DNA from 3 places in the Inquilinus sp. genome. Region 2 is predicted to be linked to each of the others. Evidence: predicted binding sites of a transcription regulator. Region 2 holds the regulator's gene; each other region holds the start of a gene.
What was found. Region 2 encodes LexA, which represses DNA repair genes until DNA is damaged. Its sites were predicted from a motif close to ATGTTCTANTTTGGTTC; they were not measured.

Region 1: a site for LexA is predicted at 8,566-8,582, ahead of recA (recombinase RecA). Genes of this name have one in related genera too.
Region 3: a site for LexA is predicted at 2,946-2,962, ahead of AC3XYG_RS39035 (PA0069 family radical SAM protein). Genes of this name have one in related genera too.

What each region holds. Positions count from the first base shown of each region.
Region 1 is NZ_JBYRFX010000217.1:12,614-23,278, reverse strand. Features, by position in the region: gene AC3XYG_RS07685 (alkene reductase) at 30-1,154, shown strand; gene AC3XYG_RS07680 (RNA methyltransferase) at 1,167-1,943, opposite strand; gene cimA (citramalate synthase) at 1,943-3,538, opposite strand; gene cysS (cysteine--tRNA ligase) at 3,546-4,928, opposite strand; gene AC3XYG_RS07665 (NYN domain-containing protein) at 5,038-5,901, opposite strand; gene gltX (glutamate--tRNA ligase) at 5,972-7,324, opposite strand; gene recA (recombinase RecA) at 7,438-8,514, opposite strand; gene AC3XYG_RS07650 (AraC family transcriptional regulator) at 8,708-9,574, shown strand; gene AC3XYG_RS07645 (hypothetical protein) at 9,620-10,273, opposite strand; gene dksA (RNA polymerase-binding protein DksA) at 10,549-10,665, opposite strand, start outside.
Region 2 is NZ_JBYRFX010000196.1:505-8,954, reverse strand. Features, by position in the region: partial or broken gene AC3XYG_RS07010 (sensor histidine kinase N-terminal domain-containing protein) at 1-934, opposite strand, end outside; gene AC3XYG_RS07005 (response regulator transcription factor) at 948-1,625, opposite strand; gene AC3XYG_RS07000 (LacI family DNA-binding transcriptional regulator) at 1,811-2,866, opposite strand; gene lexA (transcriptional repressor LexA) at 2,877-3,608, opposite strand; gene AC3XYG_RS06990 (molybdopterin molybdotransferase MoeA) at 3,739-4,938, opposite strand; gene moaC (cyclic pyranopterin monophosphate synthase MoaC) at 4,935-5,420, opposite strand; gene trpC (indole-3-glycerol phosphate synthase TrpC) at 5,629-6,450, opposite strand; gene trpD (anthranilate phosphoribosyltransferase) at 6,459-7,490, opposite strand; gene AC3XYG_RS06970 (anthranilate synthase component II) at 7,487-8,071, opposite strand; partial or broken gene AC3XYG_RS06965 (anthranilate synthase component I family protein) at 8,160-8,450, opposite strand, start outside.
Region 3 is NZ_JBYRFX010001090.1:1,491-12,155, forward strand. Features, by position in the region: gene dnaN (DNA polymerase III subunit beta) at 1-429, opposite strand, end outside; gene dnaA (chromosomal replication initiator protein DnaA) at 636-2,042, opposite strand; gene rpsT (30S ribosomal protein S20) at 2,538-2,798, opposite strand; gene AC3XYG_RS39035 (PA0069 family radical SAM protein) at 2,965-4,068, shown strand; gene rnhB (ribonuclease HII) at 4,106-4,726, shown strand; gene AC3XYG_RS39045 (site-specific DNA-methyltransferase) at 4,774-5,892, shown strand; gene AC3XYG_RS39050 (DmpA family aminopeptidase) at 5,905-7,008, opposite strand; gene AC3XYG_RS39055 (ABC-F family ATP-binding cassette domain-containing protein) at 7,196-8,791, shown strand; gene cysK (cysteine synthase A) at 8,892-9,878, opposite strand; gene AC3XYG_RS39065 (RrF2 family transcriptional regulator) at 9,950-10,408, opposite strand; gene dut (dUTP diphosphatase) at 10,412-10,665, opposite strand, start outside.

The DNA of each region.
Region 1 (10,665 bases), on a different contig from region 2:
TCTTTTCCCCGATGAATGGAGCTGCCGCTATGCCGTCGCTGTTCGACCCCTATGATCTCGGCCCTCTTCCACTCAAGAACCGCATTGTCATGGCGCCGATGGAGCGATCGCGCGCGAGAAACCGGGACTGGGCCCCGGACGCGAACACGGCGCGCTATTTCGCGCAGCGCGCGGGCGCCGGGCTTATCATTACAGGCAGCATCGCCATCAGCGAATGGGCACGCACCTGGGCGTTCGAGCCGGGCCTCTACACGCCGGCCCAGATCGATTCGTGGCGCCATGTGGCCAACGAGGTTCATGACCATGGCGGGGTGATCTTCGGGCAGCTTCGGCATGGCGGCCGCGCCAGCCATTTCTCGCATCAGCCGAACGGCCAGGCGACCGTCAGCTCCACCGACGCGGGCGCGACGAAGGCAATCGCCATGGCCTTCGACAAGGACGGACTGCCGGCCTTCCTCGTGCAGAGCAAGCCGCGCGCCTTGCGGACCGAAGAGGTCCCGCAGATCGTCGGCGAGTTCGCCCGGGCGGCGCGCCACGCCCGGGAGGCCGGGCTGGACGGTGTCGAGATCCATGCCGCCAACGGTTATCTTCATGACCAGTTCATCAACGGCGCGCTCAACACCCGCGACGACCGCTACGGCGGCTCGATCGAGAACCGCATTCGCTTCACGCTGGAGACGGTCGATGCGGTGATCAGCGCCATCGGCAGGGAGCGCACGGGGATCCGGCTGTCACCCTTCGGCCGCTACAATGAGATGCCGGCATTCGAAGGCGAGGCCGCGACCTATCTGACACTCGCGGCCGAACTCTCCAGGCGCAACGTCGCCTATCTGCACGTCAGCGACCAAACCCGATGGGTGGACGATGTCTCCATTCCGGAGAATTTTCTCCGATCGTTTCGCAACGCCTTCCGAGGGCCTCTGATCCTCGCCGGCGGCTACCTCAAGGACAACGGGCAGGCCGCCATCGATGCGGGCGTGGCCGATCTGATCGGGATCGGGAAACCCTTCCTGGCAAACCCCGACCTGGTCGAACGGCTGCGCAATGACTGGCCGCTCAACACATGGAATTCCGAGACGTTCTATACGGATGGCCCGGCCGGATACATCGACTATCCCCGCCATGCGGATGAACCCGCACCGGGATCGGCCTGACCTCGGAACGGCCTATTCGCCGCCGGACTCTTTCTTCTGGCCCGACAGGGCGACGATGATGCCGTGCAGGGTCCGGACCTCCTGCGTCGAGAGCTGGGCGCGCTGCAGGAAGGCGCGGATGTTGCGCTGCATGCTCGGCCGCTTTTCCGGCACCCGGAAGAAGTTGCGGGAGTCGAGCACCTGTTCCAGATGCTCGAACATGTTGATCAGCTGGTCCTTGGTCGCCGCCGGGGTGTCGTCCTCATAGGTCATCTGCCGGCCCGGCGTCGCGTCGCCGGCGGTGAACCATTCATAGGACAGCAGCAGCACGGCCTGGGCCAGGTTCAGCGAGGAGAAGGCCGGGTTCAGCGGCACGTTGACCACCGCATCGGCCAAGGCGACGTCGTCATTGGTCATGCCGGCCCGTTCCGGCCCGAACAGGATGCCGCAATCGGCGCCGGCGGCGTGGTGCGCCCGCATCTCCTCCGCCGCCCGGCGCGGCGTCACCACCGGCTTCAGCTGGTCGCGCAGCCGCGCCGTGGTGGCGTAGACGGCGGTCAGGCCGGCGATCGCATCCTCGGTCCGTTCGAACACCCGAACGTGGTCCAGCACGGCGTCGGCGCCCGACGCGGTCGGCACCGCCCTGGGGTTCGGCCAGCCGTCGCGCGGCCGCACCAGCCGCAGATCGGTCAGGCCGCAATTCAGCATCGCCCGCGCCGCGGTGCCGATGTTCTCGCCCATCTGCGGCTCGATCAGGATGATCGCCGGGCCGCCGGTGCGCGGGGTCTGGGTCTGGTCGGTGCCGGCCATCAGCGAATCGCCTCGGTGCCCGAGCGCAGCAGCTTGTAGGTGAAGCTGTCGCCCAGCGCCTCGAACGAGGCATCGATGATGTTGGTCGAGACCCCGATGGTCGACCAGCGGGTGCCGTCGGCATCCTCGGTCTCGATCATCACCCGCGGCATGGCGCCGGTGCCGTCATTGGAGCGGAGGATGCGGACCTTGAAGTCGACCAGCCGCAGCGGCTGCAGCGCCGGATAGGCCGGCTCCAGCGCCTTGCGCATGGCGTTGTCGAGCGCGTTCACCGGGCCGTTGCCGAACGAGACCTCATGCAGGGTCTGGTCGCCGACCCGCACCAGCACCGTAGCTTCCGATTCCTGGACGATCTCGCCGCGGGCGTTGAACCGCCGCTCATCGACCACGGTGAAGCGTTCCATGGTGAAGAAGGACGGCACCTGGCCCAGCATACGGCGCGCCATCAGCTCGAAGCTGGCGGAGGCGGTGTCGTAGGAATAGCCCTCGAATTCGCGCTGCTTCACCAGGTCGACCAGCCGCTCGACATTGCGGTCCTTCGGGTCGATCGGCACACCGATCTCGGCGAAGCGCGCCAGGATGTTGGCCCGCCCGGCCTGGTCGGAGACCACGAGGTGGCGGCGATTGCCGACCCGCTCTGGCGCGACATGCTCGTAGGAGCGCGGATCCTTGGCGATGGCGGACACGTGCAGCCCGCCCTTATGGGCGAAGGCCCGGCCGCCGACATAGGGCGCGCTGGATTGCGGCACGCGATCCAGCCGCTCGTCGAACCAGTGGCTGAGATCGGTGAGCGAGGCCAGGCCGGCCTCCGTCACGCCGGTCTCGAAGCCCATCTTCAGCACCAGGGTCGGGATCAGGGTGATCAGGTTGGCATTGCCACAGCGCTCGCCCAGGCCGTTCAGCGTGCCCTGCACCTGGCGCACCCCGGCGCGCACCGCGGCCAGCGTGTTGGCCACGGTATTGCCGGTGTCGTCATGGGTGTGGATGCCCAGCCGGTCGCCCGGGATGTGGCGGGCCACGGCCGTGACAATCTCGCTCACCTCATGCGGCAGGGTGCCGCCATTGGTGTCGCACAGCACCACCCAGCGGGCGCCGGCCTCGAACGCCGCCTTGGCACAGGCCAGGGCATAGTCCGGATTGGCCTTGTAGCCGTCGAAGAAATGCTCGCAGTCGAAGCCGACCTCACGGCCGCGCCCGACCACCTCGGCGACGCTGTCACCGATCAGCACGACATTCTCGTCGCGCGGGATGCCCAGCGCGACGTCGACATGGAAATCCCAGGTCTTGCCGACCAGCGAGATCGCCTTCACGTCGCTGTTCAGCAGCGCCGACAGGCCGGGATCGTTGGCGGCGCTGCGCCCCGGCCGCCGGGTCATGCCGAAGGCGGTGAAGATGGCGCGGTCGAGCTTCGGCGGTGCCGCGAACAGCGCGTCGTCGGTCGGGTTGGCCCCCGGCCAGCCGGCCTCGACATAATCGATGCCCAGCGCGTCGAGCCGCTTGGCGATGGCGATCTTGTCGGCGACCGAGAAGTCGACGCCCTGGGTCTGCGCCCCGTCGCGCAGCGTGGTGTCGAACAGCCAGATCCGCTCGGTCATGACGGCCTCACCACTCCCGCCGCCACAGGGTACGGTCGGGCTTGTCCTCCAGCGCGATGCCGGCGGCGACCAGCTGGTCGCGCAGCCGGTCGGCCTCGGCGAAGTTCTTCGCCGCCCGCGCCGCCCGGCGATCGGCCACCAGCGCCTCGATCTCGGCGTCGGTCAGGCCGGACGCGGCCTTGGGCTGCCAGCGGAACCACTCCTCCGGCGCCTGCTCCAGCAGACCCAGCAGCGCGCCGCCCGCCAGCAACTCGGCCTTGAGCCGGGCCTGCTCGGCGGGTTCGGTCGCCTTGTTCAGCTCGCCCACGGTCTCGTGCAGTGCCGCCAGGGCCTGCGGCGTGTTGAGGTCGTCCTCCAGCGCCGCCAGCAGTGCGGCGGGCGCCTTGCCCGGCTCGGCAGCAATGGTCCCGACGGCGCGCAGCGCGCCATAGAACCGGTCGAGCGCCGCCCGCGCCTGGCGCACCCCTTCCTTGGTGAAGTCGATGGGCTGGCGGTAATGGCCCGACAGCAGGGCGTAGCGCAGCGCCTCTCCCGGGAACTCCCCCAGCAGCTCATGCGGCGTGTAGAAGTTGCCGAGCGACTTCGACATCTTCTGGCCTTCGACCTGCAGGAAGCCGTTGTGCAGCCAGATATTCGCCATCACAGGCGTGCCATGGGCGCAGCGGCTCTGCGCGATTTCGTTCTCGTGATGCGGGAAGACGAGGTCGATGCCGCCGGCATGGATGTCGAACACGTCGCCAAGATGGGCGGCGGCCATGGCCGAGCATTCGATGTGCCAGCCCGGCCGGCCGCGGCCCCACGGGCTGTCCCAGCCCGGCTGTTCGTCGGTCGACGGCTTCCACAGGATGAAATCGGCCGGGTCGCGCTTGTACGGCGCGACCTCGACCCGGGCGCCGTCAATCTGTTCGTCGCGGTTGCGGCGCGACAGCTGACCGTATTCCGGCATCGACGGCACGTTGAACAACACATGCCCGTCGGCGGCATAGGCATGGCCGTTGCCGACCAGCGTGCCGATCATCGCGACCATCTGCGGGATATGCTCGGTGGCGCGCGGCTGGACGTCGGGCGGCAAAGCCCCCAGCGCCGCCATGTCCTCGGCAAAGACCTGGCCGGTGCGCTGCGTCAGCTCGCCGATCGGCTCGTTGTTCGCCGCCGCCCGCTCGATGATCTTGTCATCGATGTCGGTGATGTTGCGGGCATAGGTCACCCGCGGATACAGCGACCGCAGCAGCCGGGACAGCACGTCGAACACGACGATGGGCCGGGCGTTGCCGATATGCGCGTAGTCGTAGACCGTCGGGCCGCAGACATACATCCGCACATGGCTCGGGTCGATCGGGACGAAGGTTTCCTTCGTCCGGGTGAGCGTGTTGTGCAGGGTAAGCGCCACGGGTCGGAATCCTACGGTCTGGCCGGCTTGGTCGGGACCGCGACGATTACCAGATCACGCCGCCGGCGTCCAAGGCCGCTTGGCCTCGGGGGATTGCAAGGCAGCCCGGTCAGCGGCGCTTACCGAACCAGCCCTTGCGCTGCGGCACCACCGGGCTGCCCGCCATCAGCGGCGGGCCGGCCATCGGCGCGTGCGGCAGGCCGGCCCCCGGCTCGTCGAACTGCGCGGTCAGCGATGGCCGATGGGCACGGGCCTGGGCGGCCGGGCGCGGTGCCTCCGCCGTGGCGGGGCCGAGGCGGGCGGGCCGGGACGCATCGGCCGGCGGGCCCATGCGCAGCCGCGGCGCCGGTTCGGCCGGCCGCACCGGGACGGGTTCGGACCGCAGCAGCGGCGCCGGCTCGGGCCGGAGCGGGACATTGGCGCGCGCCGGCGCAGGGGCCGGACGGATTTCGGGGGTCGACCGCATGTCGGGCCGCATCGGGGCCGCGGCCCGCTGCGGCCGGCCGAGTATGGCGCAATCGACGAACCGGTCGCATTCCGCCTGGAACAGCGGGTCGAGGCGGCGGGCCGGGCCGATGCCGATCACCTGCTTGCCGTGGCGGCGCAGGCTGCGCACCAGCGGTAGCAGTGCTGCGCTGCCGGTCACCAGCACGACGGTGTCGATGGCGCCTTCCAGCAGTGCCACTTCCATGGCGTCGACCACCAGGCGCAGCGGGGCGGGCTTGCCGCCGCGCTCGGTCTCGGTGGTCTGCACCTGGTCGAAGCCGTGGCGGTGGGCGACGCTGCGCAGATCGGGCAAGGCCGCCCAGTCGGCATAGGCGATGCGGCGGACCGGACGGCAGACGGTGCCAAGCCCCCCGAGGACGCGGGCAAGGCTTTCCGGCTCGTCGTCGGCCAGCGATGCGACATCGAGGAAGACCGCAGCCGCCGGCAGCGCCGGGGCGTCATGGGCAAACGAAGTCTCGTCGGTCATGACCGCTTCTTACCTCGACGGACAGCCCCTCGCCAAGAGGGGGCGAATTAAGATTTGGTATGTCGGATCGTCACGCCTCACGGCCGGACAGCCGTGCCAAGGCCCGATCGCGGCCGATCAGCGGCAGCAGGCCGCGCAGTTCGGGGCCATGGTCGAGGCCGGTCAAGGCCTGGCGCAGGGTCATGAACAGGGGCTTGCCCTTGACCCCGGTCCGCTCGCGCACCGCGGCCGTCCAATCGCCCCAGGTGGTGTCGCCCCAGGGCTCCGGCGGCAGCAGTTCGACCGCCGTGGCCAGGAACGCCGCGTCGCCGAGCACGGGCGTCATCGGCCCGGTGACCACGCGCCACCAGTCGGCGATGTCTTCGAGGCGATGCAGGTTGGGGCGCAGCACCGCCCAGGCCGATTCGTCCACCGCGCCGAGGCCGAGCGCCGCCAGCCGGTCGCGCACCGCGACATAGGGCGTCTCGTGCAGGATGCGGTTGTTCAGCCGCTGCAGCTCGGCCGGATCGAACCGCGCCGTGGTGCGCGAGAATTTGGCGAAGTCGAAGGCCGCGACCAGCGGGTCGAGCGACAGCTGTGCTTCGATCGGGTCGGAGGTGCCGAGCTTCGCCAGCAGGCTGGTGACCGCCATCGGTTCGATCCCGTCCGCGCGCAGGCTGCGCAGCGACAGGCTGCCCAGCCGCTTGGACAGGCCATGGCCGTCGGCGTCGGCGATCAGCGCCAGATGGGCATAGGCCGGCGGGGCAGCGCCCAGCGCCTCGGCCAGCTGGATGTGCATGGCGGTGTTGGCGACATGGTCTTCGCCGCGCACCACCAGATTGACGTCCATGTCGATGTCATCGACCACCGAGCCGATGTGGTACAGCGGCCGGCCATCCGCGCGCACCAGCACGGGGTCGGAGATGTCGCGGCCGTTGAAATGCACGGGGCCGCGGACCCGGTCGTGCCATTCGACCGGCGCATCCGCCATCTTGAAGCGCCAATGCGGCCGGTGGCCCTCCCCCTCCAGCCTGGCACGGTCGGCATCGGTCAGGTCGAGCGCCGCCCGGTCGTAGAGCGGCGGCAGGCCCCGGGTCAGCTGGCTCTTGCGCTTGAGCTCCAATTCCTCCGCCGTCTCGTAGCAGGGGTAGAGCCGGCCGGAGGCCTTGAGCCGGTCGAGCGCGTCGCGATAGCGGTCGGTCCGATCGGACTGGCGGGCGAAGCCATCCCAGCCGAGGCCGAGCCAGCGCAGATCCCGCTCGATCGCCGCTGCGAATTCGGCGCTGCCGCGTTCGGTGTCGGTGTCGTCGAGCCTCAGCAGGAAGCGGCCGCCGGAGACGCGGGCGGCGAGCCAGCACACCAGAGCGGTGCGGACATTGCCGACATGCAGCAGCCCGGTCGGGCTGGGCGCGAAGCGGGTGACGATCGGAGCGGAAGCGGTCATGGTCGAGACGGTCATGAGCGGGGACATAGCACGATCGGGGCCATAACGGAAAAGGCCCGGAAATCCGGGCCTTTCCGTCGTCGGAGCCGGCTCAGGGCCGGCACCCGCGGATCTTACTCTTCGGCGGCTTCGCCCTCTTCCGGGCCGCCCGTGGCCATCATCTTGTCGGAGACCAGCCCGGCATTGCCGCGGATCTTGGCCTCGATCACCTTCGCCATCTCGGGATTGTCGCGCAGGAAGGTCTTGGCGTTCTCGCGGCCCTGGCCGATGCGCTGGCCGTCATGGGAGAACCAGGCGCCCGACTTCTCGACCACCCCGGCCTGGACGCCGAGATCGAGCAGCTCACCGGTCTTCGAGATGCCTTCGCCATACATGATGTCGAATTCGACGACGCGGAACGGCGGCGCCATCTTGTTCTTCACCACCTTGACCCGGGTCTGGTTGCCGGTGACGGTCTCGCGGTCCTTGATCGCACCGATGCGGCGGATGTCGAGCCGGACCGAGGAGTAGAATTTCAGCGCGTTGCCGCCGGTCGTCGTCTCCGGGTTGCCGAACATCACGCCGATCTTCAGCCGGATCTGGTTGATGAAGACCACCAGGGTGTTCGACCGCGAGATCGAGCCGGTGAGCTTGCGCATCGCCTGGCTCATCAGCCGCGCCTGCAGGCCGGGCTGGTTGTCGCCCATCTCGCCTTCGAGTTCGGCCCGCGGCACCAGGGCCGCGACCGAGTCGATGACGATCACGTCGATCGCGCCGGAGCGGACCAGCGTGTCGGTGATCTCCAGCGCCTGTTCGCCGGCATCGGGCTGCGAGATCAGCAGCTCATCGATGTTGACGCCCAGCTTCTTGGCATAGCCGGGGTCGAGCGCATGTTCCGCGTCGATATAGGCGCAGGTGCCGCCGGCCTTCTGCGCTTCGGCCACGGCATGCAGCGCCAGGGTGGTCTTACCAGAGCTTTCCGGGCCGTAGATCTCGACGATCCGGCCTTTCGGCAGGCCCCCGATGCCGAGGGCGATATCGAGACCGAGCGAACCGGTCGAGATCACCTCCGCATCGACCTGGGGCCGGGCCCCAAGCTTCATCACCGACCCCTTGCCGAAGGCGCGTTCGATCTGGGTCAGGGCAGCTTCAAGCGCCTTGGTCTTGTCCATCGGGGCTCTTTCCACAACACGGAGAGTCGGGATCGACATCACCTGTCCCTTTCCAGTTGCATGGGCGGTATCGCCACGTCAATGCAGGTTTCGTACACGTTTTGTTCACATGACGCAAGCGACGATCTTCCGAATGCCGCGGAATGGCTGGCACCAGCCCCTTTCCGATCCCCAGCTTCGCAAGCAGGATCAATCTGCTTCGGGCTAGGAGAAAGGCTGGGAGAACGAACCGATGCCGAAGGACACCACCCTCGACCGCCACCTCGCCCGCATCCAGCGGGTGATCGATCACATCGCCGGCCACCTCGACGACCCGGTCGATCTCGACCGGCTGGCGGCGGTCGCCTGCTTCTCGCCCCACCACTTCCACCGGGCCTACCGGTACCTGCTGGGCGAGACGGTGGCGGAGACAGTGCGCCGGCTGCGCCTGCACCGCGCCGCCGGCACCCTGCTGGGCGGCGAGACCGCGGTGGCCCGGGTGGCGCGGCAGGCCGGCTATGGCAGCGTTGCCGCCTTCAGCCGGGCCTTCGCCGAACGGTATGGGCGGCCGCCGGCCGCCTATCGCGACACGCGCCGGTCGTTCCCCTTCGACCCACCCGAAGGAGACAACGCCATGCCCGACGTCACCTACCGCATCCTGGCGCCGATTCGCGTCGCCGCCGTGCGCCACATCGGCCCCTATATGGAGGTTGGCCGCAGCTTCGACACGCTGATGGCCTGGGCCCAGGCCCGCCAGCTGCTGCGCCCCGAGGCCCGCAGCCTGGGCCTCTATCACGACGATCCGGCGGCGGTGGCGCCGGACGCCCTGCGCTCCGACGCGTGCCTGGAGGTGCCAGAGGGTGTGGCGGTGGAGGGCGAGGTCACCCTCCTGACCGTCGCCGGCGGGCCGCACGCCGTGCTGCGCCACACCGGCCCCTATGCCGAACTGGAGCGGTCCTATGCCTGGCTGTACCGCACCTGGCTGCCGGTCAGCGGCGCCGAGCCGGCCGCGGCGCCGATCTTCGAGCAGTATCTGAACGACCCGCGGACGACTCCGGCGGCGGCACTGCTCACCGACATCCACCTGCCGATCCTGGCGCTGCCGGAGGCGCGCGGCTGACGGCCGATCCGGGAGTGTCGATGAGACGCTCCCGGACCCGGCTGATCAGAACGGGTAGACGTCGCCGGTCGGCAGGTGGTTGACGGTGAGCGGCAGCGTCGCGTTGGGCTTGCAGGTCACGGCCTGCTGCCAGCTGGACGCTGTGGCGGTGGCGAAAGAGCCAGCGGGCTGGGGGCCCGGCTCCTCGGCCGAGACCGGGTTGGGACCGGTCGGGATGTTGATCGCCTCGAAGGACGGGATCGGCTGCGGCTGCGGGCCGGCCGCGACCGGCCGGGCTGCGAATGGGAGATAGGTGTCGTCCGCCTGCTTGTCGATCGACGACTGGCTCGACTTCCGGGCGGCGCGGCGGTCGCGCGCCGAGTTGACCGGCGCCATCGCCACGATCGGGCCCGGCAGCCGAGCCGATGCGCTGGCCGGCACGACATAGGGCTGCTGCGGCTGGGTCGCCACGGCAGGCGTCGCCACCGGCATCGCCGGCGTCAGGGCGACCGGCTGGCCGGGGGCCGCCGCTTCCTGCGGATAGCACTTCGGCACCGGCAGGCACTGGAAGGTCGCGCCCTTCCGGCCATCGACCACGTCCTCGACCTTGAACACGGCCAGGCGGTTGATCGTGGCGCATTGCGCATTGGCGTAGACGGCGGCCTGATCGGCGGAGGTGACGAAGCCCGCGTAGTCGACGCGGGCCTCCTTCGGATTCACCGGGTCGATCCCGCAGCCTGAAACGGCGAGAAGAGCGGCGATAAGCGCAGCGCCACGATACATCGAAAACCCTCGATCTGAATGCCCCGGCGCCACCCTAGCACGGGAGGGGACGAAGGCGGAGATACGAACGGCGCTGACCAGCGCGGACAAAGGACAATGACGCCCGGGACGGCGGCGGCGCCATCCGCCCAGGGAAACAGAAGCCGGAACGACGCCTTGCGGCCCAAGAAGACCAGAAACCAGAACGGCGCCATCAAGGCGCCGTGGGCTGGTCAATCGTTGCTGTGGGTGCGTTCCAGCCGCTCATGGCGCTCCTGCGCCTCGAGACTCAAGGTCGCCGTCGGGCGCGCCTCCAGCCGCTTGACGCCGATCGGCTCACCCGTCTCCTC
Region 2 (8,450 bases):
CCAGCCGGTGGCGGACGGTCGCGTCCATCAGCAGCTGGTTGACCAGATGGCTGGCCTGGACCGCGTTCTGGTGGATGCGGACGACGCGGTCGCGCAGCCGGTCGGGGTCGGCTTCATCCACCGCCACCTCGGCCTGGGCCCGCAGCGATGCCAGCGGCGTGCGGACCTGATGCGCCGCATCGGCGACCAGGCCGCTGACCCGGTCCATCACGCTGCGCAGCCGGGCGATGAAGTCGTTCAACGCGCCGACCAGCTGCTGCACCTCGACCGGCACGGGCACCTGTACCGGCGACAGATCCTCCGGCGCCCGGCGGCGCAGCTCGCGCTCCATCACCACCAGCGGCGCGAAGGCGTAGCGGATGCCGAACCAGACCAGGCCGAGCGCGACCAGCCCCAGCGCCGCCAGCGGCAGGGCTGCCCGGCCGAGGATCTCCGATGCCAAGGCGGAGCGGGCGCCGCGGGTCTCGGCCACCCGGATGGTGACCCAGCCGGCCTTGCCGTCGACGAAGACCAGCCGGCCGACGGTGCCGATCCGCACCGCCTCGCCGCGATAGGTGCCGTCGGCGAAGCTAGGGATGGCCGACGCGGCGGCCGGCAGGGCGGCGCCGAGATCGGCATAGCCGGTGACGAAGGCGCCGTCCGGCGCCGCCACCTGGTAGAACACGCGGTCGTCGTCGGAAAAGTCGAGCATCGCCAGCGACGCGGTCGGCAGCTCGACCGCAACCGCCCCGTCCTCGATCTGCACCGCGCCGGCGATGCTGAAGGCCGAGGCGGCGAGTAGCCGGTCGAAGGCGCTGTCGGAGGCGCCGCGGGCGTAGTCGCGCACCAGGGCGACCAGGCCGATGCCGGTCAGCAGCAGCGCCAGCACGGTCAGCACCAGCACGCGCCGGCGGATCGACGCGCGGCTGGCCGCGGGCGCCCCGGCCCCAATCATTCCGGGGTCCCGATCATTCGGGCGTCCCATGCGGCTGCACCCGGTAGCCGGCGCCGCGGATGGTGACGATGTCGATATCGGCGCCCTCCAGCTTGCGGCGGACGCGCGAGACCAGCAGCTCCAGCGCGTTGATCGACACCTCGGCCTCGTCGCCGAACAGCTGCATCATCAGCCGGTCCTTGGCGGCGACCTGGCCGGCGCGGGTCAGCAGGATCTCCAGCAGCCGGAATTCGCGGCGGCCGAATTCGACGACGCGGCCGGCAACGGTGACGACGCGGCCCGCCGGCTCCAGCGTGACATTGCCATGGGCCAGGGTGCTGCCGGTCTGGCCGCCGGGGCGCCGCAGCAGGGCGCGCAGCCGGGCCTCCAGCTCGCGCAGGTCGAACGGCTTGACCAGATAGTCGTCGGCGCCGAGGTCGAGGATGCCGACCTTGTCGTCGATCTCCGACCGGGCGGTGATCACCAGCACCGGGGCATCGACGCCGCGCCGGCGCAGATCCTTGATGACGGCGAAGCCGTCCTGGCCCGGCAGCATGATGTCCAGCAGCACGGCGTCGAACACGTCGTGATCGGCGGCCTCAGCCGCCAGCAGCCCGTCCCGGACCCACTCCACGGAATGGCCGGACTTGCGCAGCCGGTTCTCCACCGCCTCCCCGAGATCGGGGTTGTCTTCGACCAGAAGGATCCGCATCCGTCCTTCTTGTCGGAAAGCGACGGGCAGGGCAAGGCGGGGCAAGGGCATTGGCCGTGTTTGCGCTGCCTCTCCCGCCTGTCCCCGGGTCAAGCCTGAGGAGGAGAGGTTGGGCTCGCGCAGCGAGACCGGGTGAGGGTTGGTCCTGGCCTCAACGAAGAACCCTCACCCGAAGCCGCTATCGACTACAGGCTCCCGCGCTCCATCAGCGTGATCTCGAATATCCGGTCCCGGATCTGGTGCCCGGGATCGGCCAGCCGGGCCGCGATTTCGGCGATGGCGTGGCGCACCATCTCGGCCATCGGCTGGCGGATCGTGGTCAGGTCGTAGCCTGGCCAGGCGGCCAGGGGCATGTCGTCGAAGCCGATCACGCCGATATCGTCCGGCACGCGCAGGCCGCGCTCGCGGCAGGCGTCGAGGGCGCCGAGGGCGAGGATGTCGTCGGCGCAGAACACGGCGTCCGGCCGATGCATGTCGAGCAGCGCATGCATCGCGCGTTGGCCATGATCGTGCGAATAGTCGCCGGCGAACACGACCGGCGGCGTCAGTCCGGCCTCGGCCAGGGTCTGGCGGAAGCCTTCGCCGCGGTCGATCGAGGACGCATCCGTGGGGCTGCCGCCGAGAAAGGCCGGGCGCTTCACGCCGCGCGCCAACAGGGTCCGCGCCGCCAGGCGGCCGCCGGCGACATTGTCGACCGTCGCCACCGGCACCGGCGCCCCGGGTTCGGTCCGGCCGAACACATGCATGACCGGCAGGCCGGCCCGGGCGCAGGAGGCGGCGAAGCCGGGCGGCGGGGCGGAGGTGGCGATCAGCACGGCGTCGACGCTGTATTGCAGCATCATGTCGAGCGCTGCGTCGGCGCCGCCGTCGCCGGACAAATTGGCGATCAACGGCCGCAGCCCGCGGCTTTGCAGCTCGCGGGTGAACAGGTCGAACACATCCATGAAGGCGGGGTTGGCGAAATGGGTCGAGACCAGCCCGACCAGCTCGGTCCGGCCGGTCATCAGGCTGCGCGCCAGCTGGTTCGGCCGATAGCCCAGCGCCTCCGCCGCCGCCAGCACCCGGGCCCGCATGCGGGGCGACACGCTGGCGTCCTTGGTGAAGGTGCGGGATACCGCGGAGATCGACACCCCGGCCGCAGCGGCGACCTGCTGTGCGGTCGCCCGCTCGGCCCCGCCCGCAGGCCGCGACACCTTGCGGTCGGTCACGCCGGCCGGGTCACGGCCGCCGCGACGGGCCATGCGGGTCCGGTCAGGAAGAATAGGTGCGCAGCAGCCCGACCAGGCGCCCCTGGATGCGGACGCGGTCTGGCGGCAGGAAGCGGGTCTCGTAGGACGGGTTGGCGGCTTCCAGGCCGATCGAGCTGCCCTTGTGGCGCAGGGTCTTCAGCGTGACCTCGTTGTCGTCGACCAGGGCGACGACGATGACGCCGGGATCGGCCGCGTCGCAGCGCCGGATGATGACCGTGTCGCCATCCAGGATCCCGGCCTCGACCATGCTGTCGCCGGCGACTTCGAGGGCGTAATGCTCACCCGGGCCGAGCAGCGAGGCCGGCACCTGGGCGTAGTTGGAATGATCGCGCAGCGCCTCGATCGGCATGCCGGCGGCGATCTTGCCGTACAGTGGCAGGCGCACGCCGTGCTCGGCATTGGTCAGGTCGGCGCGTTCCAGCTTGCGGCCGGGCAGGGCGACATCGGTGCGCACCGGCCGGAAGGGCACGACATTGTCATCGTCAGGCGTCGCCGCTGCCGGCGTGTCCGACTTCAGGCAATCGGGCAGGCGGAGCACTTCGAGCGCCCGGGCCCGATGCGGCAGCCGGCGAATAAAACCGCGCTCTTCCAGCCCGGTGATCAGTCGATGTATGCCCGATTTGGACTTGAGGTTGAGGGCATCCTTCATTTCGTCGAATGAAGGACTGACTCCATCCGCCTCTAACCGGCGGTGGACGAACAACAACAACTCCTGTTGCTTTCGTGTCAGCAAGGCATCCTCCGTTCCCAAGGGCCGCGGCGCGGCCGAATCCCTGGAAACACGATAGGAGGAACAAAACAAAAACACAAGGCGCTAACTTTGTCGCACCGCGATCTTTACTTCGCAGCAACGATCAGCGGAATCAGACGCCGTCGGCAAACAGCACCGCTTCGACCGTGTCGCCGCGCGCCGCAGCCGAGGCCAGGGGCGGGCGGATCACCAGCCCGTCGGCAGCGGCCAGCAACGACAGCATCGAGCTGTCCTGCGCCGGGAACGGGGTGGCAACGAATCCGCCTTCACTGCGTTCGATCCGGGCGCGCAAGTAATCCTCGCGCTTGTCATTGGCCGGCAGGTCGCGGCCGAGCGTCGCAGTGATGCGGGTGTCGGGCGCGACGGCGCCCTGCAGCGCGTACAGGGCCGGCCGCAGGAACAGCCAGCCGCACACCATGGTCGAGACCGGGTTGCCGGGCAGGCCGAGCATCGGCGTGTCGCCGAGCCGGCCGAACATCAGCGGCTTGCCCGGCCGCATCGCGATCGTCCAGAAATCCAGCGTCAGGCCGTGGTCGCCGAGGACGGAGCGGACCAGGTCGTGGTCGCCGACCGACGCGCCGCCGGTGGTGACGATCAGGTCGGCGCCGCGGGCGCCGGCGGCCAGCGCCGCCAGCGATTCGGCGTTGTCGCGGGCGATGCCGAGATCGACCGGCTGGCCGCCGCAGTTGCGGACAAGCGCTGCCAGGGCATGGCTGTTGGAGCTGACGATCTGGCTCGGCCCCAGCGCCTCGCCCGGCATCACGATCTCGTCGCCTGTCGCCAGGATCGCCACCCGCGGCCGGCGGCGGACGCGCAGCCAGGGATGGTTGGTCGAGGCGGCGATGCCGATGTCGCGCGCGGTCAGGCGCCGGCCCGGCTGCAGCAGCACGTCGCCGGCGCGGAAATCTAGCCCCGCCTTGCGGATGAAACGGCCGGCGGCGGCGCCCTCGCGGATGGTGACCGAGTCGCCGGACGTGTCGGCATCCTCCTGGATCACCACGGCATCCGCGCCGGCCGGCACCGGCGCGCCGGTGAAGATGCGGACGCATTGGCCAGGGCCGACAATGCCCTCGAATCGCCCGCCGGCCGGCACCCGGCCGATCTCGCGTAGGGTCGCGGGGACGGTGGCGACATCGGCAGCGCGCACGGCCCAGCCATCCATGGCGGAGACGTCGAGCGGTGGCTGGGTCAGCCGCGCCACCACCGGCTCGGCCAGGATCCGGCCCAGCCCGTCGGGCAGGGGCACGGTCTCGGCCGGCAGCGGCACGAGGCCGGACAGGATTCGCTCGAGCGCTTCGGCCACGGGGATCATCGGGCGGCGGCCTCATAGGTGCCGGAGCGGCCGCCGGATTTGTGCAGCAGCCGCAGATCGCCGACGACCATGCCGCGGTCGACCGCCTTGCACATATCGTAGACGGTCAGGGCGGCGACGGAGGCGGCGGTCAGGGCTTCCATCTCGACACCGGTGCGGTGGGTGACCTTCACCGTCGCCTCGATCTCGACCCGGCTGTGCTCGGCGTCGCAGCGCAGCGCCAGCTCGACGCTGGACAAGGGCAGCGGATGGCACAGCGGGATCAGATCGGCGGTGCGCTTGGCCGCCATGATGCCGGCGATGCGGGCGATGCCGAGCACGTCGCCCTTGGCATGGCCGCCGGAGGCGATCAGCGCCAGCGTCTCCGGCTGCATCTCGACGTGACAGCCGGCGCGCGCGACCCGGACCGTCGTCTCCTTGTCGGAGACGTCGACCATGCGCGCCTGGCCGGCCGCGTCGAAATGGGTCAGCTCGCCGGTCATGAAGCCCACCTGGCCCCAGGCGTTGCCTCTCCCCCTCGGACTTGATCCGAGGGTTGCGGGAGAGGCCGGAGACGCGAAGCGGCTCCGGGTGAGGGCTCTTTGTCGAGGCCCGGGCCAACCCTCACCCGGACGTCCCAAGAGACGTCCGACCTCTCCCGCCAGGCGGGAGAGGCAACGCAAACGTGCCGGAGATGAGAGGCCGGATCCATCATTCCGCGGCCGACCTTTCCTCGCGAGCCAGCAGCGCGCGGGTGGCGGCGGCGACGTCGTCGTGGCGCATCAGGCTTTCGCCGATCAGGAAGGTGGTCGCGCCGACCTTGGACATGCGGGCGAGATCGGCCGGGGTGAACAGGCCGCTTTCCGAGACCAGCAGCCGGTCGTCCGGCACCTGCGCCGCCAGCGCCTCGGTGGTGGCGAGGTCGACCTGCAGGGTCTTGAGGTTGCGGTTGTTGATGCCGAGCAGCGGCGAGCGCAGCTTCAGCGCCCGGTCCAGCTCCGCCGCGTCATGCACCTCGACCAGCACGTCCATTCCGTTGTCGATCGCCGCCTGCTCCAGCTCCTGCGCCAATGCGTCGTCCAGCGCCGCCATGATCAACAGGATGCAGTCGGCGCCCAGCGCCCGGGCCTCGTCGATCTGGTAGCGGTCGATCATGAAGTCCTTGCGCAGCACCGGCAGCTCGGCGGCGTTGCGCGCGGCGGTCAGGTACTCGTCCGCACCCTGGAAATACGGCGCGTCGGTCAGCACCGACAGGCAGGTGGCGCCGCCGTCGCTGTAGGCGCGGGCGAGGGAGGGCGGGTCGAAATCCGCCCGGATCAGGCCCTTGGAGGGGGAGGCCTTCTTGATTTCGGCGATCAGGCCGTAGCGGCCCTCCGCCTGGGCACGGCGCAGCGCCGCGACGAAGCCGCGCGGCGGGGCGGCGCGGTCGGCCAGGTCCGCCAGGCGGCGGATCTCGGCCGGCGGCACCGCCGCCTTGCGGGCCTCGACGTGCCGGCGCTTGTCGTCGCAGATGCGAGTCAGCGTGTCGCTCATAACCGTTCCTAAACCGCAGCCGGGTTCTGACTGGTGATCCGGGCCAGCCGCTCCAGCACGCGGGCGGCGGATCCGTCATCGATGATACGGGCCGCCAGCGTGGCGCCGTCCGTCAGAGTATTGACCTTCCCGGCCACGATGAAAGCCGCAGCGGCGTTCAGCCGCACGATGTCGCGATAGGCGCCATGGGTGCCGCCCAATACCGCGCGCAGGGCCGCGGCGTTGGTTTCGGGGTCGCCGCCCTTGAGATCCTCCGGCACCGCCCGCGGCAGGCCGGCATCCTCCGGCGTCACGGTCAGGCGCCGGATTTGTCCGTCGCGCAGCTCGGCCACCGCGGTTGGGCCGGTGGTGGTCAGCTCGTCCAGCCCGTCGCTGCCATGGACGACCCAGGCGACCTCGCTGCCCAGCTGCTTCAGCGCCTCGGCCACCGGGTCGACCCAGGCCTCAGCGAAGACACCGAGCAGCTGGCGCTTCACCCCGGCCGGGTTGGCCAGGGGGCCGAGCAGGTTGAAGATCGTGCGCGTGCCCAGCTCCTGCCGGGCCGGGCCGACATGGCGCATGGCGCTGTGGTACAGCGGCGCGAACAGGAAGCCGATATGGGCGTCCCACAGCGCCTCGCGCATCACCGCCGGCGTCGCTTCGACATTGACGCCCAGCTCGGCCAGCACATTGGCAGCGCCGGTCAGGCTCGATGCCGCGCGGTTGCCGTGCTTGGCCACCGGCACGCCGGCGCCCGCCAGCACGAAGGACACGGCGGTCGAGACGTTGAACGAGCCGGAATTGTCGCCGCCGGTGCCGCAGCAGTCGATCGCACCCTCCGGCGCGTCGATCGTCACCGCCTTGTCGCGCATCACCCGGGCGGCGGCGGCGATTTCCTCCGGCGTCTCGCCGCGGACCCGCAGCGCCATCAGGAAGCCGCCGATCTGCGCCGGCGTCGCCTCGCCCGACATGATGATCTCGAAGGCGGCGCGGGCGTCGGCGGCGTCCAGCGGCTGGCCCAGCGCGGCCTTGGCCAGGAACGGTCGCATCTCGGTCGTCATGCCGCGTTCCGCCGCTCGGCGATGGCCAGGAAGTTCTGCAGGATCTTGTGGCCGAACTGCGAGGCGATACTTTCCGGGTGGAATTGCACGCCATGGATCGGCAGCGTCTTGTGCCGCAGCGCCATGATCACGCCGTCCTCGGTCCAGGCCGTCGCCTCCAGGCTGTCCGGCATGCTGTCCGGCGCGATGGTCAGCGAACGGTAGCGCGTTGCCTCGAAATGGTCGGGCAGCCCGGCCAGCACGCCGCCGCCATGGTGATGCACTGCGCTGATCTTGCCGTGCATCGGGGTTGGCGCGCGAACGATCTTGCCGCCGAAGACCTGGCCGATCGCCTGGTGGCCCAGGCAGACGCCGAAGATCGGGATCCGGCCGGCGGCGGCCTGGATCAAATCCATGCAGATGCCGGCCTGGTCGGGGTCGCGCGGGCCCGGCGAGATGACGATGCCATCGGGGCGCAGCGCCAGCGCCTCGTCGACGGTCAGCGCGTCGTTGCGCCGGACATCGGTGTCGGCCCCGAGTTCGCCGAGGTAATGGACCAGGTTGTAGGTGAAGCTGTCGTAGTTATCGATCAGCAGAAGCATCGATTTCGCCCTTTCGAGGCATGGGTATGGGGAGGGTCGGCGGGGATCCGGCCGGCCTCACCATCGATGCTGCGAAGAGGTGCGTTGTTCAGACATGTCCCATCGGCCGATTGCCGCTGCGCGGTCGGTTGGCGAAGCGTACCGCATCTTCGGCCGCGCGCACCAGGGCCCGCGCCTTGTTGCGGGTTTCCTGGTATTCGCCCTCGGGGTCGCTGTCGGCGACCACGCCGCCGCCGGCCTGGATGTACAGGGTACCGTCCTTGACCACGGCGGTGCGCAGGGCGATGCAGGTGTCCATGTCGCCATTGGCGCCGAAATAGCCCATCGCCCCGGCATAGACGCCGCGCCGCGCCACCTCCAGCTCGTCGATGATCTCCAT
Region 3 (10,665 bases), on a different contig from region 2:
GGTCCGGTCGATCATCACCCGCAAATCGCCGGTGGCGATGGTGAAGCGGTGCGTCAGCTCGCCGCCCGACATGCTCGGGAAATCCTCGACCGGCAGGCAGCCGAGCCGGAAGTTCGAGCGGCCGGCGCGCAGCGTCAGCGAACCTCCATCCGGGTTGGTCTCGATCTCGACCTGGCTGCCGTCGGGCAGCTTGCGGACGATGTCGTACAGGGTGTGCGCCGGGGCGGTGGTGCCGCCCGGGGCCTGGATCTCGGCCGGCACGGATTCGACGATCTCGAGATCCATGTCGGTCGCGGTCAGGCGCAGCGCGCCGGATTCGGCGCGCAACAGGATATTGGACAGGATTGGGATGGTGTTGCGCCGCTCGACGACGCTCTGCACATGGCTCAGGCCCTTCAAAAGGGCGGCCCGCTCGATGATCAGCTTCATCCCGATTCCACTTCGACGATGCCGTCCGCCGGACAGATCGTCGGGACGGGCTTGCGCCCGGCCAACGCGGCGGGCGCGCACTATAACCGAAAGCCGACGGCGGTGGCGAGAGGCAGGCGCAGGGCCGGAGGCAATGTCGGTGAGATTTCCGGAAAGCCCTGCTGGCCGGGGGATCTCAGCCCGCGAACAGGGCCGGATTTGGTCAGCTAAACCTGCAGCATCCGGCGCAGCAGCTCGACATCCTCGGCGAAGGACCGGTCCTCGCTGCACAGCTCTTCGACCTTGCGCACGGCGTGCATCACCGTGGTGTGGTCGCGGCCGCCGAACTTGCGGCCGATTTCCGGCAGCGAGCGGGGGGTCAGCTGCTTCGACAGGTACATCGCCACCTGGCGCGGCCGGGCCACGGTGCGGGCGCGGCGGGCCGAATGCATGTCGGCGATCTTGATGTTGTAGTGCTCGGCGACCCGCTTCTGGATCTCGTCGATCGTCACGCGGCGGTCGGAGGCGCGCAGCAGGTCGTGCAGCAGCTCCTGCGTCGATTCGAGCGTGATCGGCCGGTGCACCAGCTCGGCATGGGCGGTGATGCGATTCAGCGCCCCCTCCAGCTCGCGCACGTTGGAGGTGATCTTGTGCGCCAGGAACTCCATCACCTTGGACGGGATGTCGACCCGGGCCGTCTCCGCCTTGGCCTGCAGGATGCCCAGGCGCAGCTCATAGGTGGTGGGGTGGATGTCGGCGACGAGGCCCCAGCCGAGGCGGGAGCGCAGCCGCTCCTCCATGCCTTCGAGGTCGGAGGGCGATTTGTCGGCCGAGATCACCACCTGGCGGTTCTGGTCCACCAGCGCGTTGAAGGTGTGGAAGAACTCTTCCTGGGTGGAATCCTTGCCAGAGATGAACTGCACGTCGTCGATCATCAGCACGTCGACCGACCGGAACAGCTCCTTGAAGGTCATCGTGTCCTTGAAGCGCAGGGCGCGGATGAACTGGTACATGAACTTTTCGGCGGACATGTACAGCACGCGCCGCTCCGGGTGCTTCACCCGGATGTGCCAGGCGATGGCATGCATCAGATGCGTCTTGCCGAGGCCGACGCCGCCATAGAGGAACAGCGGGTTGAAGGTGACGCTGTTCGCCTCCGCCACCCGGCGGGCGGCGGCATGGGCCAGCTCGTTCGGCTTGCCGACGACGAAATTGTCGAAGGTGAAGCGCTGGTCGAGGATGGCGCCGAATTCGATGACCGATTCGGGCGGCCGCTCCGGCATCGTCGACTCGGCGCGCGAGGCCGGGACGATCGCCGCCGGGGCAGGGGCTGCGGCCGCCACCACGGCCTTGGCGGCCAGCCGGTCCGGCACGACGATCACGTCGACGCTGTGGACGTCCGGATTCTCGGAGTGCCAGAGATTGCGGATGCGGTCGGCATAGTGGGCGGCGACCCAGTCGCGCATGAAACGGGTCGGGGCGGCGATGCGGACCTCGCCGCCATCGATGTCGACGACGACGACCGGGCGCAGCCAGCTTTTGAAGGCGCCTTCGCCCACCTCATCGCGCAACCGGGTGCAGACGCGGGCCCATTGTTGCTCGATCGATGCGATGACTCCCCCCATCGACGACATGCTGCCTTCCGACCCCTCCGACTACGTTCAGTCCCGTCTCGTGCCGATCCGAACCTTACCTATTCCCGACCGCAGCAGCACCAGATGCCCGGCGCGCGGCTGCCATGCCGATAAAACTCAAACTGTAATAATCATAGTATCACGCCAGAAGAGCAGGAACAATTCCTCGCAGCTATTGTTGAAGCCCGAGTGAAATTCGCTCAAAATATATGCAGTTGAATTTAAGGAACAATCTTATGCTTCTGCCAATCTTCGTAGTGAAGGCTGGTAGCCGATAAGTTGTTTCCTGAAACAGGCCCTCAACCTGCACCCCGGCAGGCGAACGGCGATCATATGCAGGGTGTGCGCGCACTGGCAACGGAACAAATCCGGACCATCTCAAAACGCAAAAAACGGTCTTGGATGCCGGTTGGTTGTGCCGCTCGCGCGATGCCTCAGAAACACGACGGCCGTTCCGCAGCTTCCGCCGCGGAACGGCCCGTCGGTGTCAGATGCTCAGAGAGCCTTGATGCGGCTGGACAGGCGCGACAGCTTGCGTGCGACAGTGTTCTTCTGCAGCACGCCCTTGGTGATGCCGCGATGCATCTCCGGCTGCGCTGCCTTGAACGCCTCGGCGGCGGCGGCCTTGTCACCGGTCTCGATCGCCGTCTCGACCTTCTTGACGAAGGTGCGGATGCGGCTCACGCGGTTGCGGTTGACCAGCGTGCGACGCTCGGTCTGACGGATGCGCTTCTCGGCGGACTTGTGGTTGGCCATTGTTGGTCCCAGTTCGGGCCAAGGAACGGCCCCAAGAAAATCGAGGGCGCTTATTAGTCTTTCGGCGCCCGGGCGTCAAGACGAGTCTCAACGCGCTGTGGGGGACACTGTCTCGGCCTTCCGGCCGGGCTTGGCAACCGATATCGGTTGTTCTATATTTGTTCTCATGCCGATCAAGCCCCCCGAGATCGATGAACTGGCGGACGAGCCGCGCAAGGGTCGCGGTGCGGTCAGCAACAAGTCCGGCCGCTACGAGGCCGAGTCCCGGCACCGGGTCGACGATGGCTGGGCGCAGGAGGAGGCGGAGGAGGATGTGCCGCCGCTGCGCACCCAGTTGCATGTCGATACCGCGCGCACGATCATCACCCGCAACGAGTCGCCGGATATCCTGTTCGACCGGTCGATCAACCCGTACCGGGGCTGCGAGCATGGCTGCATCTATTGCTTCGCGCGGCCGACGCATGCCTGGCTCGGCCTGTCGCCCGGCCTCGATTTCGAAACCCAGCTCTTCTACAAGCCGCACGCGCCCGAGCTGCTGGAGGCGGAGCTGCGGCGCCCGGGCTACAGCCCGGAGGTGATGGCGATGGGCACCAACACCGAACCGTACCAGCCGGTCGAGCGCGAGCTGAAGCTGACACGGCGGGTGATCGAGGTGCTGTCGCGGTTCAACCATCCGCTCGGCATCGTCACGAAGTCGGCACTGATTACCCGCGACATCGACCTCTTGGCGCCGATGGCGGCCCGGAACCTCGCCGGGGTCTGCATCTCGCTGTCGATGCTCGACCGCGACCTCGCCCGGTCGCTGGAGCCGCGGGCCGCCACTCCGCCGAAGCGCCTGGACACCATCCGGCGCCTGGCCGGGGCCGGCATCCCGGTCTCGGTTCTGACCTCACCGATCATCCCGGGCCTCAACGACCATGTGCTGGAGCAGGTGCTGGAGGCGGCGGTCGACGCCGGGGCGACGGCGGCGGGGTGGACCATGCTGCGGCTGCCGCTGGAGATCGCCGGCCTGTTCCAGGAATGGCTCGAGGCGCATGCGCCGGACCGGGCGAAGCGGGTGATGTCGCTGGTGCGTCAGACCCGTGGCGGCAAACTCTACAAATCCGGGTTCGGCGAGCGGATGCGCGGCGAGGGGCCGGTGGCGGAGATGGTCCGCGCCCGCTTCAACCATGCCGTCCGCCGCCTCGGCCTCGACCGCAGGCGCTGGACGCTCGACACCGGCCAGTTCGAAGTGCCGCCGCGGCCGGGCGACCAGATGCGGCTGTTCTGAGCTTGGCGCGCGGCGTTGTCGGCGCTAAGAGGTCGGCATGCCGGATTGGAGCCTTGAGATCGAATGCGGGGCGCCGTCCCGCCGGGTGGCGGGGCTGGACGAGGTCGGCCGGGGCCCGCTGGCCGGCCCGGTGCTGGCCGCCGCCGTGGTGCTGATCCGGCCGCTCGACCCCGATCTCGCCCTCCTGATCGACGACAGCAAGGTGCTGACAGCGCAGCGGCGCGAAGCGCTGGTGCCGCGCATCCGGGCGGTGGCACAGGTGGGGGTCGGCTGGGCCACGGTCGAGGAGATCGACCGAATCAACATCCTCCAGGCCAGCATGCTGGCGATGCAACGGGCGCTCGACGCCCTGCCCGAACGCCCGGAGATGGCGCTGGTCGACGGAAATCGTCTGCCGGCGAATCTGCCCTGCGACGGTCGCGCGGTGGTCGGCGGCGATGGCTTGTCACTGTCGATTGCGGCAGCGTCGATCATCGCAAAAGTTGTGCGTGACCACGAGATGTTGCGTCTCTCCACCCTCCATCCAGGCTATGGGTGGGAACGCAACGCCGGCTACGGCACGCGGGAGCATATCGCCGCCCTCGACCGGATCGGCATCTGCGGCCATCACCGGCGATCATTTGCACCGGTGTTTCAGCGACTCAGCGTAACCGTCTGATTCGAAGGGGGATTGACGCCGAGTCTGTGGCGAATCATCGTCGCAGCATGAGCGAATCACTTCAGACCCCCAGCCGGCTGCCGCCGGGCTGCCGCATCGTCCAGGACGACTGCATCTCGGCCATGCGGGCGCTGCCCGCCGGCTCGGTCGATTGCGTGTTCGCCGACCCGCCCTACAACTTGCAGTTGGGGGGCGAGCTGCGCCGGCCGGACGAAAGCCGGGTCGACGGCGTCGACGCGGAATGGGACAAGTTCAGCGATCTCGCCAGCTACGACCGCTTCACCCGCGACTGGCTGTCGGCGGCGCGCCATGCGCTGAAGGATGACGGCACGCTCTGGGTCATCGGCACGTATCACAACATCTTCCGGGTCGGATCCATCCTGCAGGATCTCGGCTTCTGGATCCTGAACGACATCGTCTGGCGCAAGGCCAACCCGATGCCGAATTTCCGCGGCACGCGCTTCACCAACGCGCATGAGACCCTGATCTGGGCCGCGAAGTCGCCGGACAGCCGCTACACCTTCAACTACGACGCGATGAAGGGGCTGAACGAGGAGCTGCAGATGCGCAGCGACTGGACGCTGCCGATCTGCAGCGGCGGCGAACGGTTGAAGATCGACGGCCGCAAGGCGCATCCGACGCAGAAGCCGGAAGCGCTGCTGTGGCGGGTCATCCTGTCCTCGACCCGGGCGGGGGAGACCATTCTCGACCCGTTCTTCGGCAGCGGCACCACCGGCGCCGTGGCCAAGCGGCTGGGCCGCAAGTTCATCGGGGTGGAGCGCGAGGACACCTATGCCCGCGTCGCCACCCAGCGCATCGCCGCGATCGAGACGCCGGCCGACCCGTCGCTGCTCGACACGCTGTCGAAGCGCCAGGCGCCGCGCGTGCCCTTCGGCTGGGTGGTCGAGCGCGGCATGCTGCGCCCGGGCGACCGGCTGTTCGACACCCAGCGCCGCTACGTCGCCAAGGTGCGCGCCGACGGCACGCTGATCGCCAGCAACAACCAGGGCGACCATGCCGGCTCGATCCACCGGGTCGGCGCCGCGTTGCAGGGCGCGCCGTCCTGCAACGGCTGGACGTTCTGGCACTACGAGGCGCAGCGGAACCACTTGGCGCCGATCGACCTCCTGCGCCAGAAGATCCGGGCCGAGATGGCGGTGCATTAAGCAGCCCGCAGGTTATTCCGCCAACCGGTTGTATTTCCTTAGGATATCCTGCAGCCGTCGATGCGGGATCGCATGCAGGGTGTTGCCGTCGCGGCCGGTCATGGTCTCGGCCGCGACCAGCGCGTTGACGATCGCCTCTTCGGTCGCCTGGGCCGTGGCCTCGATCAGCCCGTCCATGGTGTCGTTCGGCAGCAGATCGATGGCTCGCGTCTCCTTGCGGCTGAAAGCGCCGGGGTTGGCGGTGGAGAAGGCGATGAAGATGTCGCCGCTGCCATTGGCGCCATAGCCGCCGGTGCGGGCGATGCCGATCGGCGCGCGCCGGGCCAGGCGCTTCAACTGGTGCGGCAGCAGCGGCGCGTCGGTGGCGATGACCACGATGATCGACCCGGTGTCGCGATCCCAGGACAGGTCGGGCAGAAGGTCCGGGATCTCGCGCCCGACCGGGACGCCCGCGATCATCAGGTTGCGGCGGCGGCCGAAATTGCCCTGCACCAGCACGCCGACGGTGTGCCCGCCCTCCTCGGGTGACAGCTGACGCGAGGCCGTGCCGGTGCCGCCCTTGAATCCAAACAGATTCATGCCGGTGCCGCCGCCGACATTGCCCTCGGCCACCGTGCCCGGCCGGGCACCGTCCAGCGCTTCGAACGCGTGCTGCGATTTGACGTGGAAGCCGTTGATGTCGTTCAGAGTCCCGTCCCAGGTCTCGCCCACCACCGGCAGGCACCAGTAGAGGTCGTGGCTCAGCGGCGCGACCAGGCCGTGCCGGCCCTGCCACTCCGCCACGGCGTCGCGCACCGTGCCGACGCTGTGGCTGTTGGTGATCATGACGGGGCCTTCGAGGAAGCCCGATTCCTCGATCCAATGCGTGCCGGTCAGCTCGCCATTGCCGTTCAGCGTGGCGGTGCCGGCGAAGACCGGGTCGAACACCCGGCCGCGCGGCAGGATGGCGGTGACGCCGGTCCGCACCGGGCCGCGCCCGACCTCCAGCTTGCCCTCACCGGTGATGATGGTGGCGGTGCCGATCTCGATGCCGGCGATGTCGGTGATGGCGTTCAGCGGGCCGGGTGTGCCGTCGAAGGGAATGCCCAAATCCCGGGCTCTCGGTTTGTGCGTCATGATCGCCTGCTGTCGGTGACTCCGGCCAACGGGCTAGCGCGGCCGTGTCGGGCTGTCCATGCCGCCCGGTTTTGCCAGGTGGCTTTTGCCGCTATGCTGGCGACGCACTGAGAAGGAGAGGCCCTGATGGATCGCAAGACGGAACGGCACGCCACCCGCCCCGTCCCACAGCATCCGTCGAGCCCCCATGCCCATTCTCGCTGCCGAGTCGCTCTTCCACCACACGCCTGATCACCGCCCGCTGTTCGAAGGCCTTACGCTCGCCTTCGGGGCGGAGCGCAGCGGACTCGTCGGCCGCAACGGCGCCGGCAAATCGACGCTGCTGCGGCTGCTGCTGGGCGAGATCGCGCCGCAGGGCGGCCATGTCAGCCGCAGCGGCCGCATCGGCCACCTGCCGCAGAGCGTGCAACTCACCTCAGGGATGACCGCCGCCGACGCGCTCGGCATCGCCCCGGCCCTGGCCCGGCTCGACCGGCTGCTGGCGGGGCAGGGGGACGAAGCCGATCTCGCAGCCGCCGACTGGACGGTGGAGGCGCGGGCGGCCGTGGCGCTGCCCCGGCTCGGCCTGCCCGCCGATCTCGACCTGCGCCGGCCGCTCGGCACCCTGAGTGGCGGCGAGGCGACGCGGCTGGCCCTGGCCGGGCTGCTGGTCGACCCGCCCGACATGCTGGTGCTGGACGAGCCGACCAACAACCTCGACGCCGCCGGGCGCGCGGCGATCTGCGCGCTGCTGGAAAGCTGGCGCGGCGGCGCCGTCGTGGTCAGCCACGACCGCGAGGTGCTGCGCCGGATGGACCGGATCGTCGAGCTGTCCGGCCTCGGCGCCCGAATCTATGGCGGCAACTGGGACGCCTACCGGGCCCAGCGCCAGGCCGAGGCCGAGGCGGCGCGCCACACCCTAGCGCATGCGGAGCAGGAGGCGGCACGCGTGGCCCGCGACCGGCAGGCGGCGCTGGAGCGCAAGGCCCGCAGCGATTCGCGCGGCCGCAAATCCCGTGCCCATGCCGGCCAGCCCAAGATCATGCTGGATTTCCTCAAGGAGAAGGCCGGGCAGAGCCAGGCGCGGCAGGGTGTCCTGCAGGACCGCCGGCAGGGGGCGGCCGAGGCGGCGCTGGCCGAGGCGCGCGCCGCGGTCGAACGGCTCGCCTCGCTCGACGTCGCCGTGCCGCCGAGCGGTCTGGCCGCCGGCACAATGGTGCTCGGCTTCGAGCATGTCTCGTGGACACCGCCGGGCGCCGCGCGGCCGGTGCTGGACGATATCAGCTTTACCCTGACCGGGCCGGAGCGGGTGGCGGTAACCGGGCCGAACGGGGCCGGCAAGTCGACGCTGCTGCGCCTCGCTGCTGGCGAATTGGCGACCGATGCCGGCCGGATCCGCCGGTTCGACGGCGGCATCGCCATGCTCGACCAGCGGGCCGGCGGGATGCGGCCCGATCGCACCATCCTGGAGAACTTCCGGGCGATGCATCCGGCGGCGACCGAGAACGCCTGCCGGGCGGCCCTGGCCCGGTTCCTGTTCCGGGCCGATGCCGCGCTGCGGGGGGTGGCGGGCCTCAGCGGCGGCGAGACGCTGCGGGCGGCGCTGGCCTGCGTGCTGGGTGGCCCAACCCCGCCGCGACTGCTGATCCTGGACGAGCCGACCAACCATCTCGACCTCGACTCGATCGCGGCGACCGAACAGGCCGTGGCGGGCTATGACGGGGCGCTGCTGGTCGCCAGCCACGACCCGGACTTTCTCGAGGCGATCGGCATCGGCCGGGTTCTGGAGTTGTCGGGGCGGTAGCAGGGTGGTTGGGTTCGCTTCAGCGAATCCAACGGGTGGTAGAAACGAAAAAGCGGGCCCGAAGGCCCGCTTTCCCCGCACGTGCTGCTGGAGGTGGAGGTTAGTCCAGGCCTTCGAACAGCGCGGTCGAGAGGTAACGCTCGGCGATCGAGGGGATGATCACGACGATCTGCTTGCCCTCGTTCTCAGGCCGCTGGCCGACCTCCAGCGCCGCGGCCAGCGCCGCGCCGGAGGAGATGCCGGCCGGCAGGCCTTCCAGCTTGGCCGCCTGGCGGGCGGTCTGGAAGGCGCGCTCGTTCGAGATGCGCACGACCTCGTCGATGATCTTGGTGTTCAGCACGCCGGGCACGAAGCCGGCGCCGATACCCTGGATCTTGTGCGGGCCGGGGTTGCCGCCGGACAGCACCGGGCTGTCCTCCGGCTCGACCGCGATCGCCTTGAAGGACGGCTTGCGCTGCTTCAGCACCTCGGCGACGCCGGTGATGGTACCGCCGGTGCCGACGCCCGAGATCAGGATGTCGACGCCGCCCTTGGTGTCGTTCCAGATTTCCTCGGCCGTGGTCCTGCGGTGGACCTCAGGGTTGGCCGGGTTCTCGAACTGCTGCGGGATGATCGCGTTCGGAATGGTCTGGACCAGCTCCTCGGCCTTGGCGATCGCGCCCTTCATGCCCTTCGGGCCTTCGGTCAGGTGCAATTCGGCGCCCAGGAACTTCAGCATCTTGCGCCGCTCGACCGACATGGTCTCGGGCATGGTCAGGATCAGGCGGTAGCCCTTGGCGGCGGCGACGAAGGCCAGCGCGATGCCGGTGTTGCCCGAGGTCGGCTCGATCAGCGTGCTGACGCCCGGCTTGATCTTGCCCGATGCCTCCAGCGCCTCGATCAGCGCCAGGCCGATGCGGTCCTTCACGCTCGACAGCGGGTTGAAGAACTCCAGCTTCGCCAGGATGTCGGCCTTGGCGCCATGGGCCTCGGCCAGCTTCTTCACCCGCACCAGCGGCGTCCCCCCGATGGTCTCGAGGATCGAGTCGTAGATCTTGCCCCGGAACTCGGCCTGGGGCTCGGTCTTGCCGGTGTTGGAGGATGACATAACTACTCTCCCAGGGCGTTAAATTGGTTGTTCAACATTTATACGCGGCGGGACTGGTGAAGGCCAGCCGCTCAGATCGAGAAGTCGACAGGTGCGGCGCGTTCACGCGGGATGCCTTTTTCCCGGGCATTGTTGCACAGGCCCTCGATGGTCAGGGCGTCCAGCTTGCGCACCGCCTCTTCCTGCAGCTCGCCCCACAGCGGCCGGACGATCTCCTGCCCCAGGCGCGAACCGGGGGGCAGCGCGTCCTCTTCCTCGGCCGCGGTCTCCAGCGACCGGATCGCACGCACGATCTCGCCGATGGTGATGCGGCGCCGTTCGCGCGCCAGGCGATAGCCGCCACGCGGCCCGCGCACCCCGGTCAGGATGTCGACCCGCACCAGCTGCTGCAGCACCTGCTCCAGGTATCGCCGCGGAATGCCCTGGCGCTTGGTGATCTCGGCGCTCTGCACCGGCGTGTCGACCGCGTTGTAGGCGCTGTCCAGCACCGCCTCGATCGCGAACAGCATCTTCTTCGGCAGTCGGAACATTCTTCAGGCTCCCGTTCCGGTGGATCCATAACCGCCCGTACCGCGGGCGGTGGTGTCGAGGCTTGCGCGTTCGTCCCAGGCGATGGTCGCGTGGCGGGCCACGACCATCTGGGCGATGCGCATGCCGCGGGTGATGGCGACGGGTTCGTCGCCATGGTTGATCAGCACCACGCCGATCTCGCCGCGATAGTCGGAATCGACCGTCCCCGGCGCGTTGACGATGGTGATGCCGTGCTTCAGGGCCAAGCCCGAGCGGG